Regions from separate parts of the Pseudoalteromonas sp. ECSMB14103 genome, predicted to be linked through region 2. Evidence: riboswitches for the same ligand, from Rfam matches in the RefSeq annotation. Region 2 holds a riboswitch; the other holds the start of a gene.

Region 1 (5,510 bases), on a different contig from region 2:
CCAATTACGCGACAAAGGTGTAGAATTTAGCGAAGCAATATTACAAGCGGCTACACAACGTTTACGCCCAATAATAATGACATCGCTAACAACGGTTATGAGCTCAGTGCCATTGGTATTAGCATCAGGCCCTGGCGCTGAAAGCCGTATGGTAATTGGTGTTGTGGTATTTACCGGGGTTATTGTTTCAACGCTACTTACTTTATTTGTTGTGCCAGCAGCGTATTATACGCTTGCTCGTAACACACAATCGCCTGAATATTTACAACAAAAACTTAATAAACAAGCAGCCGAAAAACCGCTTGAAGAGATCTAAGCAAGCTAACGCGTCGTAACCTTGTTGTTATGGCGCTAAGCTTTATGCTTTGCGTGACCTTTGTCAAATATTAGGAATAATTATGAGTTCAACAACGCAAGTAGCAACCTTTGGTGGTGGCTGTTTTTGGTGTATTGACGCAGCATTTAGGCGTGTAAATGGCGTGTCTGATGTAAGCTCGGGTTATACCGGTGGCAATACTGACAATCCAACATACAAATCAGTATGCAGTGGTACAACGGGCCATGCCGAAGTAGTAAAAGTTGAATTTGATAGCACTATTGTAAGCTTTGAAACCTTGCTCGCTATGTTTTTTACTTTGCACGATGCCACGCAGTTAAATCGCCAAGGTAACGATATTGGCACACAATACCGAAGTGTTGTTTATTATCATAATGACGAACAACTTGCGCTTACTAACACTATGATTGAACAGCTACAAACCCATGTTAGTGAGCCTATTGTTACCGAAGTCAGCCCGGTGACAACTTACTACCCTGCTGAGCACTATCATCAAGATTACTACAACGAAAACCCACAACAGGGTTATTGCAGTATGTTAATCGCACCAAAATTACATAAGTTTGAAACCGTATTTAAAGAGTTTTTAGCTGAGTAAAAACAAAAAAAGCCCGGTAAAACCGGGCTTTTTATTTAGATTATTTAAAACTGGTAATCTATGCCAGCAAAAAAGCGGCGCTCTGGCGTGTTGTAGTAATACACCTGCCCTGTTGTAAAATCAGCGTTAGAATCGACTGCGTTGTATTCCTTATCGAATACGTTTTCTATACGAAGCGACACCGTAATTTCATCATTTACTTGGTAATTGCCTGCTAAATTCCAAAGCGTATACGAACCCAATTGCGAAACCGCCCCTGCTCGCTCACCGCGATATTGCATTGCTATGCTTGTATCAAATGCACCAAACTGTTTTGCAAGCTCCCAATTAAAGGTTCGTTTGGCAACGTTTCTAAGCGCTTCGCCTGTTTCTTTATCTTCGGCACTTAGGTAAGCAAAATTCACATTACTATCAAAACCCAAAATTTGATTGGCTAAACTAAATTCAACACCTTCATATTGGGCCTCATTAATATTGGTGAGTGCAAAATTAGCGTCATAATCAATTTTATCCTCAATTTCATTTCTAAAAATAGCGACATCGACACGCACAGTATCAAAGTCGACGTTTAAGCCAAGCTCACGATTCACTGACGTTTCAGGTTGAAGATTGGCATTGCCGTAAAGAGGAAAGTACAAATCATTAAATGTTGGCGCTTTAAAGCCCGTGCTTTGGCTTATTCTGAAAGTTGCGTCTTCAGATAAGTGATAGCCAGCTGCCGCTGTGTACGTTGTTTCATTACCAAATTGCTCATCGTCATCTTGACGAACAGTTAAATTGGCAAGCAACTCATCCGCATCGTAATATGCGCCAACAAATACAGCTAATACATCGCGCTCTTGCACTTCAAACGTGGTTGAGCTTTGTGATACGTCATCATTGTACCAATTAATACCACCACTAATGTTTAACGTGTCGTTTAAGCGGTATTGGCCGTTGTAGTCAATTTGTGAGCGCTTAGTAACAAACGTACTTGTTGTTGGCCCTTGAGAAAAATCAACATAACGATTGTCTGAGTCATCCGTTGCAAATGCTATATCAAGGCTGTGAGTTTGGTTTTTATAGTCTTTATTCCAACCAGCCGAAAGTTGGTAATTTTTAAAATCCCCTCGCTCAATCGTGCTATCGGCAGGACTAAAGCGGCTGTCGTAATCAGCAAAGCCTTCGCTGTATTGCCCTAGTAACTTAAAGTTACCGGAATGTGTGTCGGTATAGTTTACTTTAAAGCCAAGGTTTTTGTTTTCAAAACCGTCTTCATCGGGTGCTGCACCTTGAAGTACATCAAAGTTGTCCGTCTTTTCAAATCCTGCATTAAAAGCCGTTGTTACATCGCCTGCTTTTACAGAGCCAGCAATCTGGTAGTCTTGGTACGCGTCAGATCCAAACGTAGCACTGACCGAAAGGTTATCTGACTCCCGAGTAATAATATTAATAACACCTGCTAACGCATCAGAGCCATAAATAGCTGCACGTGAACCTTTAATTATTTCTATGCGTTCAATACTATTTAATGGCACATTACTTAATGCTTTTTGACCAAGCGTTGCCGAACCGGTGCGTACACCGTCTATTAAAATGAGCGTATCACCTGACCCTGTACCGCGCAATGAAACACCTGCATTTTGACCAAAACCGCCGTTAGGGTTAACCTGAAACCCAACTTGAGTGGTTAATAGCGTTGGTAAGTCGCGAACATTACTGGTTTCAATGTCATTACGAGTTATAACATTTACACTCGCTAATACATTAGTAATTGATTGTTCAAACTTATTAGCGGTTACCGTAATGGTTTCGATTGATTGCTCTGCAGCAGATACAGATAGTGACAGCACAGCAGTAATTGCAACGCCAAGAGTTGTTTTTTTTAACATGAAGTTCCCCTTCTTTGCCCACCGCAAAGAACTAAGTAAGATTACATCAAGGCCGGTCTCCGGACTCAGTAAGTACATAGCTTTATGCATTACTTTACCGTTGCGGGGGCAGTGTTGGGATTGTAGTCATCATGAAAACGCACCAACTTCCCGATTATCTCATTAAAAAAATCAAACCATTGAAAAGATTAATAAGCACCTTGAAAATAGGCCGCTATTGTGAGGAGTTTAATAAAAAATGTCAACGGACGTCTATACAGCTAAAAAGCGAATCAATTAAAAAAAACTATGTAGCGTTTATAAAAAAAGCCCCCAAAAAGGCTTTTATAATTAATCGCGGAAGTTTTTAAACTGAAAAGGCTGACCTAAATCGGCAGTACGCACCACTTGCATAGCAGCTTGTAAGTCATCACGCTTTTTACCCGTTACGCGTACTTCCTCGCCTTGAATAGCCGCTTGCACTTTTACTTTAGAATCTTTAATGGCTTTTACTACTTTTTTAGCCACATCTTTTTCAATACCTTGCTTTAGCGCAACGTTACGAAAAACATTTTTACCTGCACGGCTAATATCTTGCAACTCTAAGCTCGCTACATCCATACCACGCTTAGAAACTTTACCCGCTAAAATATCAAACAATTGCATAACCTGTGAATCAGCTTCAGCTTTTAGCTTAATTGTTTTGTCGTTTAGCTCAATAGATGCATCAACACCTCTAAAGTCAAAGCGAGTCTCAAGTTCACGGTTTGCATTATCTACCGCATTTTGTGCTTCGTTCATTTCTACTTCAGATACAATATCAAATGAAGGCATTGGTTTTCTCCTAACTATTCAATCTTAATTTTATGGCGCAATTATAACGCTAAAATTATAAATCTTTACATTTTTCTGCATCTTGTTCAGGTGCGATACTAATTTAGTTTGATATACTTAAGCTTCTTTTTTAAGCGACTCTAGGATTTTACGTGACAAGGCGTGTTTACCAAGCTGTTTTTTTACTCAGCATCGTAGCGTTTACTTTTTTATTTGCCAAAGAAATAAAAGGCGCAGCTAACCTATTTCCACACATTGATAAAGTAGCCCATTTTGGGATTTTTTTTGTGCTTGCCATTATTATGGATAAAGCGTTTAAGCTTCCTTTATACGCACAAATTTTGTTATTGGCCGGTTACGGCGCATCAATTGAAATAATGCAAGACGCGCTCCCTTACAGGCAGGCCTCTATTGGCGATTTTATAGCTGATTTTGCTGGTGCTGCTAGTTACTTTTTACTAAGAGTTATTTTTACACCTCGAAAAAAGAATCCCTATGACTAATATTTTAATTGTAGGCGATGGCGCTATTGGCTTGTTACTAAGCCACTTTTTAAGTCACAAAAATAATGTTCATGTTTTAACACGCAAACCAACCTGCAATACGCGTTTTTATAGCCGTAAAAATGCCCCGTCACATAACATTAATGCACGCTTTATTAATTTAAGCGATCTGGCGCAACAACCTAGTTATGATGTTGTTATTTTTACAGTTAAAGCTTTTCAGGTCCAAGATGCGTTTTCACAAATAAAACCTTATCTTGCTGCAAATTCAACATTAGTCGTTTCTCATAATGGAATGGGAAATATTGAAGAGCTTATTCCTCAGCTGAACACTCAGCAAGCACTATACTTTTTAACCACCAGCATGGCCGGATTTAAGTCTACCCAGTACATTGTGCAACATACCGGTGAAGGGCAAAGCGTGATTGGTGGCTGTAATAAACTTGCAGCTAAAAATCCACAATTTATATCACCACTACTTCAAGCAATTCCTAATTTAAAAATGGTCAATAACATTGAGCAACTTCGCTTTGAAAAGCTGTTGGTTAATGTGGCTATTAACCCACTAACTGCACTTCACAATATAAAAAACGGCCAATTGCGTGCCCCTGCATTTAGCGCAACGATAATGAGTTTACTCTATGAGGGCTGCAGGGTTGCTAACGCAAAAGGGTTGAATATTGCTTTAGCTGATGCGTTAAATAACGCTTACACCGTAATGTCGCTTACCGCTGAAAATTATTCTTCAATGCAGCAAGATATTGCTAATAACAGGCCAACAGAAATAATGGCTATTTGTGGGTATATTAGCGAGCAAGGCAAACGTTACAAAATCAAAACCCCAACTAATAATGAGTTACTTGCTAAAATTCAGGCAAAAAAAAGCGTGGTTTAAACCACGCTTTATAAACTATTAACGTATTTACTTACCCTTTAAGGACGATAAACTTTTACAGTTGTAAAGCCTTGCTCGTGTAAAATAAGCGCTTGCAACTGGCTCATTACACCTCTATCACAATATAGGTAGTAGTCTTTATCTTTTGGTAGGTCGCCAAACTTCGTAGCTAAGCGGAAAAACGGTAGGTGAATTACTTCAATACCTTCAATTTCAAGCGGCGCCGCGTCTTCTTCTTCTGGCGAGCGAATATCAACAACAACTGAACCTGGCGGTAAATCGGCAACCGACTCAGCCTCTTTAAGCTCTTGCTTAGCTTCTACGTCGATATCACGAACATCCATAACACGCGCGTTATCTATAACGGTATCAAGTACATCAAAGTCGAACTTTTCTTCTTCGCCTTTAATCACGTCTATTTTTGCTTTTACCGTTGGCTTTTTAGATATAACACCACAGTATTCTGGCATAGTTTCGGCCATTTCAGCGGTAC
Region 2 (5,510 bases):
AAGCATGCCAACGTTTTGGCTTAGCCTGCAATAAAACTCTTCGTTATTAAACGGTTTATGCAGGTAATCGTTTGCACCATTTTTTAGGAATAAGCTTGATAGCTCAGATGAATCAGCACCAGAAATACCAATAATTGCCTTTTCATCGTTACTGTAAATTCTGCGAATTTCGCTACACAACTCATCGCCGTTCATGTTGGGCATCTCGTTGTCGGTAATGATCACTGAGATATCGGGTGAGTTAGCAAGAACTTCTAGTGCTTTTTTTCCATCTTCAGCTTCGGATACTTGGTATTTGTGACGTAACAATAAGCTCACAACATAGTGGCGGGTAGATATAGAGTCATCAACAACTAGTACTTTTACATTTTCATTGCGAGGTAAACGTTTTAACTGTTTTTCAAGATATTGATAGGCCTGTTTATTTTCTTTTATTATATAGTCAATAATAGGGTACTTTTCTACCATGTTACGCGTTTTTTTATCTATATTTCCCGTCATAACAATGGTAGGAATTTCAGCGTCAACGGTGCAGGGAATCGCTTCACCCATTGGCGCATCAGGCAAAATAAAATCTACAACAGCGCAAAAGTAATTATTTTGACTAATTAGTATTTTTGTTTGTGCTAACGTTTCTGCTACATCTACTTCGTAGCCTACTTTTAGCGCTATATGTTTCTGCACAAGCGCTATAGCAGGTGTATCTTCAACTATTAATATTTTTCGCTTCACGGAACACCCAGTTTATATTATGCAAAAAAATTGCTTAATACACTTTGTAACCGTAAAAGCGCCAAAAAGCAAATAGCTGAGTGTGTTATAGGCTATCTGATTCTGAAAAACGTTCATGATTTATTGGCGCAGGGCTCGATATTTTTGAGCGGCCAAATAAGGTATGAAACTTCGTTTTACATGTCGTAAGCTTTAGGTATTTTAGCCATGCTCGCTCAATCGGATTAGTGGGTTCTTGTGAGCCAGTTACTACGGCTACAAAATTTTCTTGGTGCCCATTTTGTGGTTCAATCGTCTTACTATATAAACCTTTTAAAACAATGCCATGTTGTTCTAGTATACTGGCTTCTAATAAGGTGAAATTTCCGCTGCGGCTAAAACCACGTGGAAAATTTTGATCATCATAAAATTGACGTTGGCTAACAAATGCTTGGCGTAGTAGTGAAATGTTAATGCTCATAGCTATATCCTCATACCCTATTAATTAGTTGGAGTATGATGCAAGTTTGGCATTTTTTTAAACAAGTTATTTTTATCGTGAGGATAAAAAAGTGGATATCGATTTATTAAAAACATTTGTTGAAGTAGTGCGCACGCGTCATTTCGGTAAAGCCGCAGAGAACCTCTATATAACGCAGTCGGCGGTCAGTTTTCGTATTCGTCAATTAGAGCAAGGGCTTGGTGTTAATTTATTTATTCGCCAGCGTAATAATATTCAATTAACAGCGCCTGGTGAGCGGTTGTTGCCTCATGCGCAAATGATCATAACTGGTATGCAGCGCGCCAAAGTAGATGTAGCCCTTGCTGATAATATGCATAAACAAATTAGCTTGGCCGGGACGCCTAATATTTGGGATGCCTTTTTGCAGTTTGGTATTACTAATATTGTGTCGGCTATGCCGGGAGTCTCTTTGGTTGCTGAAGTTAAAGCCCAGCAAGAAAGCACGCGATTATTGCTTGAGCGCACGCTTGATTTAGCCATTTTATTTGATCCACCAAAAGTAGATGAGTTAGTTGTTGAGCGTATTTGTGAACTGCCTATTATTCCTGTAAGTGGGTATGACACTGCAACAAACGAAAACTTTTTTGATAATCAGTACGTGTATGTTGACTGGGGAACGACATTTTCACTTTGGCATGCACGCCAGTTTACCGGTAAAACGCCTCCTTACTTTAGAACAAGTACCGGACGAATTGCACTCGATTTAATACTACAATGTGGTGGTAGCGCATTTATTCCACATGTTTTGGTTGAGCAACATTTAGAAAATGGTGAATTATTTCATGTAAAAAATGTAGAAAATACGTCAAGAGATATATTTGTAGCCTACCATAGAGATAACGAACAAAAGGAACTGATAGAAACACTCATAAATTTACTACCTACCATTAAGGCACATGCTTAGTAATTGGGTTTTAAGTGGGTACATATTTGTATGATTGATGTTCATGTCCTTTTGATTTCATAAATAATGCAGTTTTATTAACTTTAAAAGTCAAAAATATTTCATTTGTAATATTTCTGTCATTTAGTGGTGACAAACTGCAGTCGTTTTAAAAATTAGTCTTTTGTGATTATCGAGGAAATAACATGAAATTTGTAAAATCGAGCTTATGTGTCGCTTTGCTAAGTGGTTTATCTTTTAATGTACTTGCTGACGTTGATGTTTACGGTAAAGCAAATGTGACTGTTCAGTCTACAGATGACGGCGAAGGGTCGTTCACTGAAATTAAAAGTAATGCATCTCGTTTTGGCCTTAAAGGTTCTGAAAAAATTACCGATGGCTTAGAAGCAGTTTATAAGTTTGAGTTTCAAGTTGATGTAACTGATGCAGACTCAAAAGGCGACGACGATAATATTTCTGCGCGTAACCAATATGTTGGTGTTAAAGGCTCGTTTGGTCAGGTAGTAGTGGGTCGTAACGACACGGCGTTTAAACAAGCGCAAGGTAAACTCGATTTATTTAATGACCTTGAAGGCGATATTAAAAACGTATTCAAGGGTGAAAACCGTTTAGGTGATTCAATTACATATACTTCTAACTCATACGAAGGTTTTAAAGTACTTGCTACTTTTATTGCTGAGGATGATGTAGATGCTGATAACGGTTACTCAATGGCAGTAACTTACGGTGATTCAGCACTTAAAAAGAGTGCGGTATATGCCTCAATTGCAGCTGACAGCGAAGTAAATGGTTACGATGTTGTACGTGCGTCAATCCAAGGTAAAGTTGAAGACTTTAAACTCGGTGCTATGTACCAAACTCAAGAAAAAGTAGACGGTTCAGCTGAAGGTGACGGTTACTTATTAAATGCAGCATACAGCATGGGTAAAAATACGTTTAAAGTTCAGTACCAAGCAATGGACTTTGACGATAGTGATGATAAAACAGCTATTTCAGTGGGTGTTGATCACAAGCTTAACAAAAACATTAAAGTATTTGGCTTTTACTCAAGCTTTGATATGGACAACAACGTAGACCAAGATTACTTAGGTTTAGGTATGGAATATAAGTTTTAACGACGAGTTAAAACACTCCCTTTTTAACCGCGCTGTAATTAGCGCGGTTTTTTTTGCTTTAAATTATTTACTTACCCGCCCATAATAGAGCTTCATTTGGAATGAGGTGCAATTCCTCAACTGTTCCCGCAACTGTAATTAGCGCTATGCTTTAAGTCAGATACAAATCAATTTTTAATGAGCGGGCCTACTCATGCTAATTTTAATGTACTCCTTTTTGGTGGTTGCATTACAAGTGGGTACTCGTGTCTAGGACAGAGTATTGCAAACTAAAGCACCATTATTAAACGTTCAAAATCTCTCGTGGGGAATAGCAAATAAACCTATTCTCAAACACATTAATGTGCAAATACCTGAAGGTAAATTTGTGGGCTTAATTGGCCCTAATGGTGCAGGTAAGTCGAGTTTACTGCGTTGTTTATATCGTTTTAATAAGCCTAATGAAGGGGTTATAGAGTTTAATAACCATGATATTTGGCAGCTTAAAAGTGATGAATATGCAAAGTGCGTTGCTGTTGTTTTACAAGAGGCGCCATCGCATTTTAATTTGTCGTTATTTGATGTTGTGGCTCTTGGCCTAACGCCTCATAAATCGTTATTTAGTTCAACATCGCAAAGCGAAAAACAACAAATCACTCTAGCTATAAAAACGGTAGGGCTTGAGCTGCACACAAATCAAAATTTTGAATCGCTCTCTGGGGGCGAAAAGCAGCGCGCACTCATTGCACGTGCTATTGTTCAGCAACCTCAGCTGTTAATTATGGATGAGCCCACTAGCCACCTTGATGTTAAATATCAAATACAGGTTATGGAGCTGGCAAAGTCTCTTGGTGTTACAGTATTTGCTTCGTTTCATGATCTTAATTTGGCTAGCGCTATGTGTGATGAGCTTGTCGTCATTAAAAATGGAGAAATAACGCATACCGGCTCTCCCGCAGAGGTACTGACTGAGCACATGCTTGATGATGTATTTGGTGTATGCGCTCAGGTTAGTAACCATCCTCAAGAATCTCAATTGGGTAAAGTTACGCCTCATATTACCTACTTTTATGGTTATAAATAATATGTTTGCCATGCATGTACGCCATTCAGTTGCACTGATTATCTGTATTACTATTGCCTTAGTGAGTTTATTTTTAGCATTGAGCTTTGGTGCTGCAGATACCTCAATACAGGATGTATTTAACAGTTTTATTTATTTAAATGATGCTTCATTGACCAGCCGTATTATTTTTGAATTAAGAATGCCCCGTACATTATTGGCGTTTTTAGCCGGTGCGGGGTTAGCTATTGCTGGGCTAATTTTACAAACCGTGACACGTAACCCATTATCAGATCCTTACTTATTCGGTATATCGTCAGGTGCTTCGTTTGGTGTAGTTGTACTTATGGCATTTGTGGGAATTAGCGCGGGTTTTATGCTTTCGGCCGCAGCCTTGCTTGGTAGCTTATTAGCAATGAGCTTACTTATATTAATTGCCACAAGGCAGCAGGGCGGGCAAGTTGAGTCTATGTTACTTGCTGGTGTTGCACTCTCGTTTTTATTTAGTGCATTTACGAGTTTGTTGCTTTATTGGAGCGAGCCGCAAGCCGTTGCAGCTATTTTATTTTGGACCTTAGGAAGTTTTGCACGTGCGCAGTGGGCAACGCTTTGGATACCCTTTTTAGTGATTACACTGTGCACCTGCGTAATGATTAGCTTTAGGCGCCAGCTTAATGCCATGTTATTAGGTGACGAAAGTGCCATAACCCTTGGTGTTAAAGTGCATCGATTTAGGTTGCTGATGCTAATTTTAAGCTCATTAATAACCGCTGTGCTGGTGGCAATGTGTGGCGGTATTGGTTTTGTTGGATTAATGGTGCCACATATTGTGCGCTTTTTTATTTCACAAGGCACCGTAGCAGGGCTATTAATAACAAGCATAGTGGGAGGTACATTTATGGTGTGGGTCGATGTACTGTCTCGTTCTTTACTTCAAAATCAAGAGTTGCCAGTAGGGGTGATCACGGCCGCTATGGGGAGTGCGTTTTTCTTAAGTTTACTCTTTTTTAGAAAGTCTAAGGTGTAGCCATGAAAACACTCATGATACAGGGTACTACCTCGGATGCGGGAAAAAGCACCTTAGTGGCTGCACTTTGCCGAGTATTTGCAAATCAAGGCATAAAAGTCGCACCGTTTAAGCCACAAAATATGGCACTTAATAGCGCAGTGACAAACGACGGTGGCGAAATTGGCCGTGCGCAAGCTTTGCAAGCT

The links. A riboswitch is a leader RNA that binds a small molecule or an ion and turns the genes downstream of it on or off. The one in region 2 is predicted to bind cobalamin.
Region 1: it holds a riboswitch for cobalamin, as region 2 does, so the genes downstream of both, RF53_RS11300 (TonB-dependent receptor domain-containing protein) here and RF53_RS15890 (ABC transporter ATP-binding protein) in region 2, are expected to answer to the same signal.

What each region holds. Positions count from the first base shown of each region.
Region 1 covers NZ_JWGY01000006.1:59,447-64,956, reverse strand. The annotation lists gene RF53_RS11310 (efflux RND transporter permease subunit) at 1-316, shown strand, start outside; gene msrA (peptide-methionine (S)-S-oxide reductase MsrA) at 399-935, shown strand; gene RF53_RS11300 (TonB-dependent receptor domain-containing protein) at 980-2,806, opposite strand; cobalamin riboswitch at 2,840-3,003, opposite strand; gene RF53_RS11290 (YajQ family cyclic di-GMP-binding protein) at 3,137-3,619, opposite strand; gene RF53_RS11285 (VanZ family protein) at 3,772-4,122, shown strand; gene RF53_RS11280 (ketopantoate reductase family protein) at 4,115-5,017, shown strand; gene thiI (tRNA uracil 4-sulfurtransferase ThiI) at 5,056-5,510, opposite strand, start outside.
Region 2 covers NZ_JWGY01000011.1:64,214-69,723, reverse strand. The annotation lists gene RF53_RS15910 (GGDEF domain-containing response regulator) at 1-732, opposite strand, end outside; gene RF53_RS15905 (DUF413 domain-containing protein) at 818-1,192, opposite strand; gene RF53_RS15900 (LysR family transcriptional regulator) at 1,284-2,138, shown strand; gene RF53_RS15895 (porin) at 2,324-3,253, shown strand; cobalamin riboswitch at 3,301-3,439, shown strand; gene RF53_RS15890 (ABC transporter ATP-binding protein) at 3,516-4,316, shown strand; gene RF53_RS15885 (FecCD family ABC transporter permease) at 4,318-5,322, shown strand; gene RF53_RS15880 (cobyric acid synthase) at 5,325-5,510, shown strand, end outside.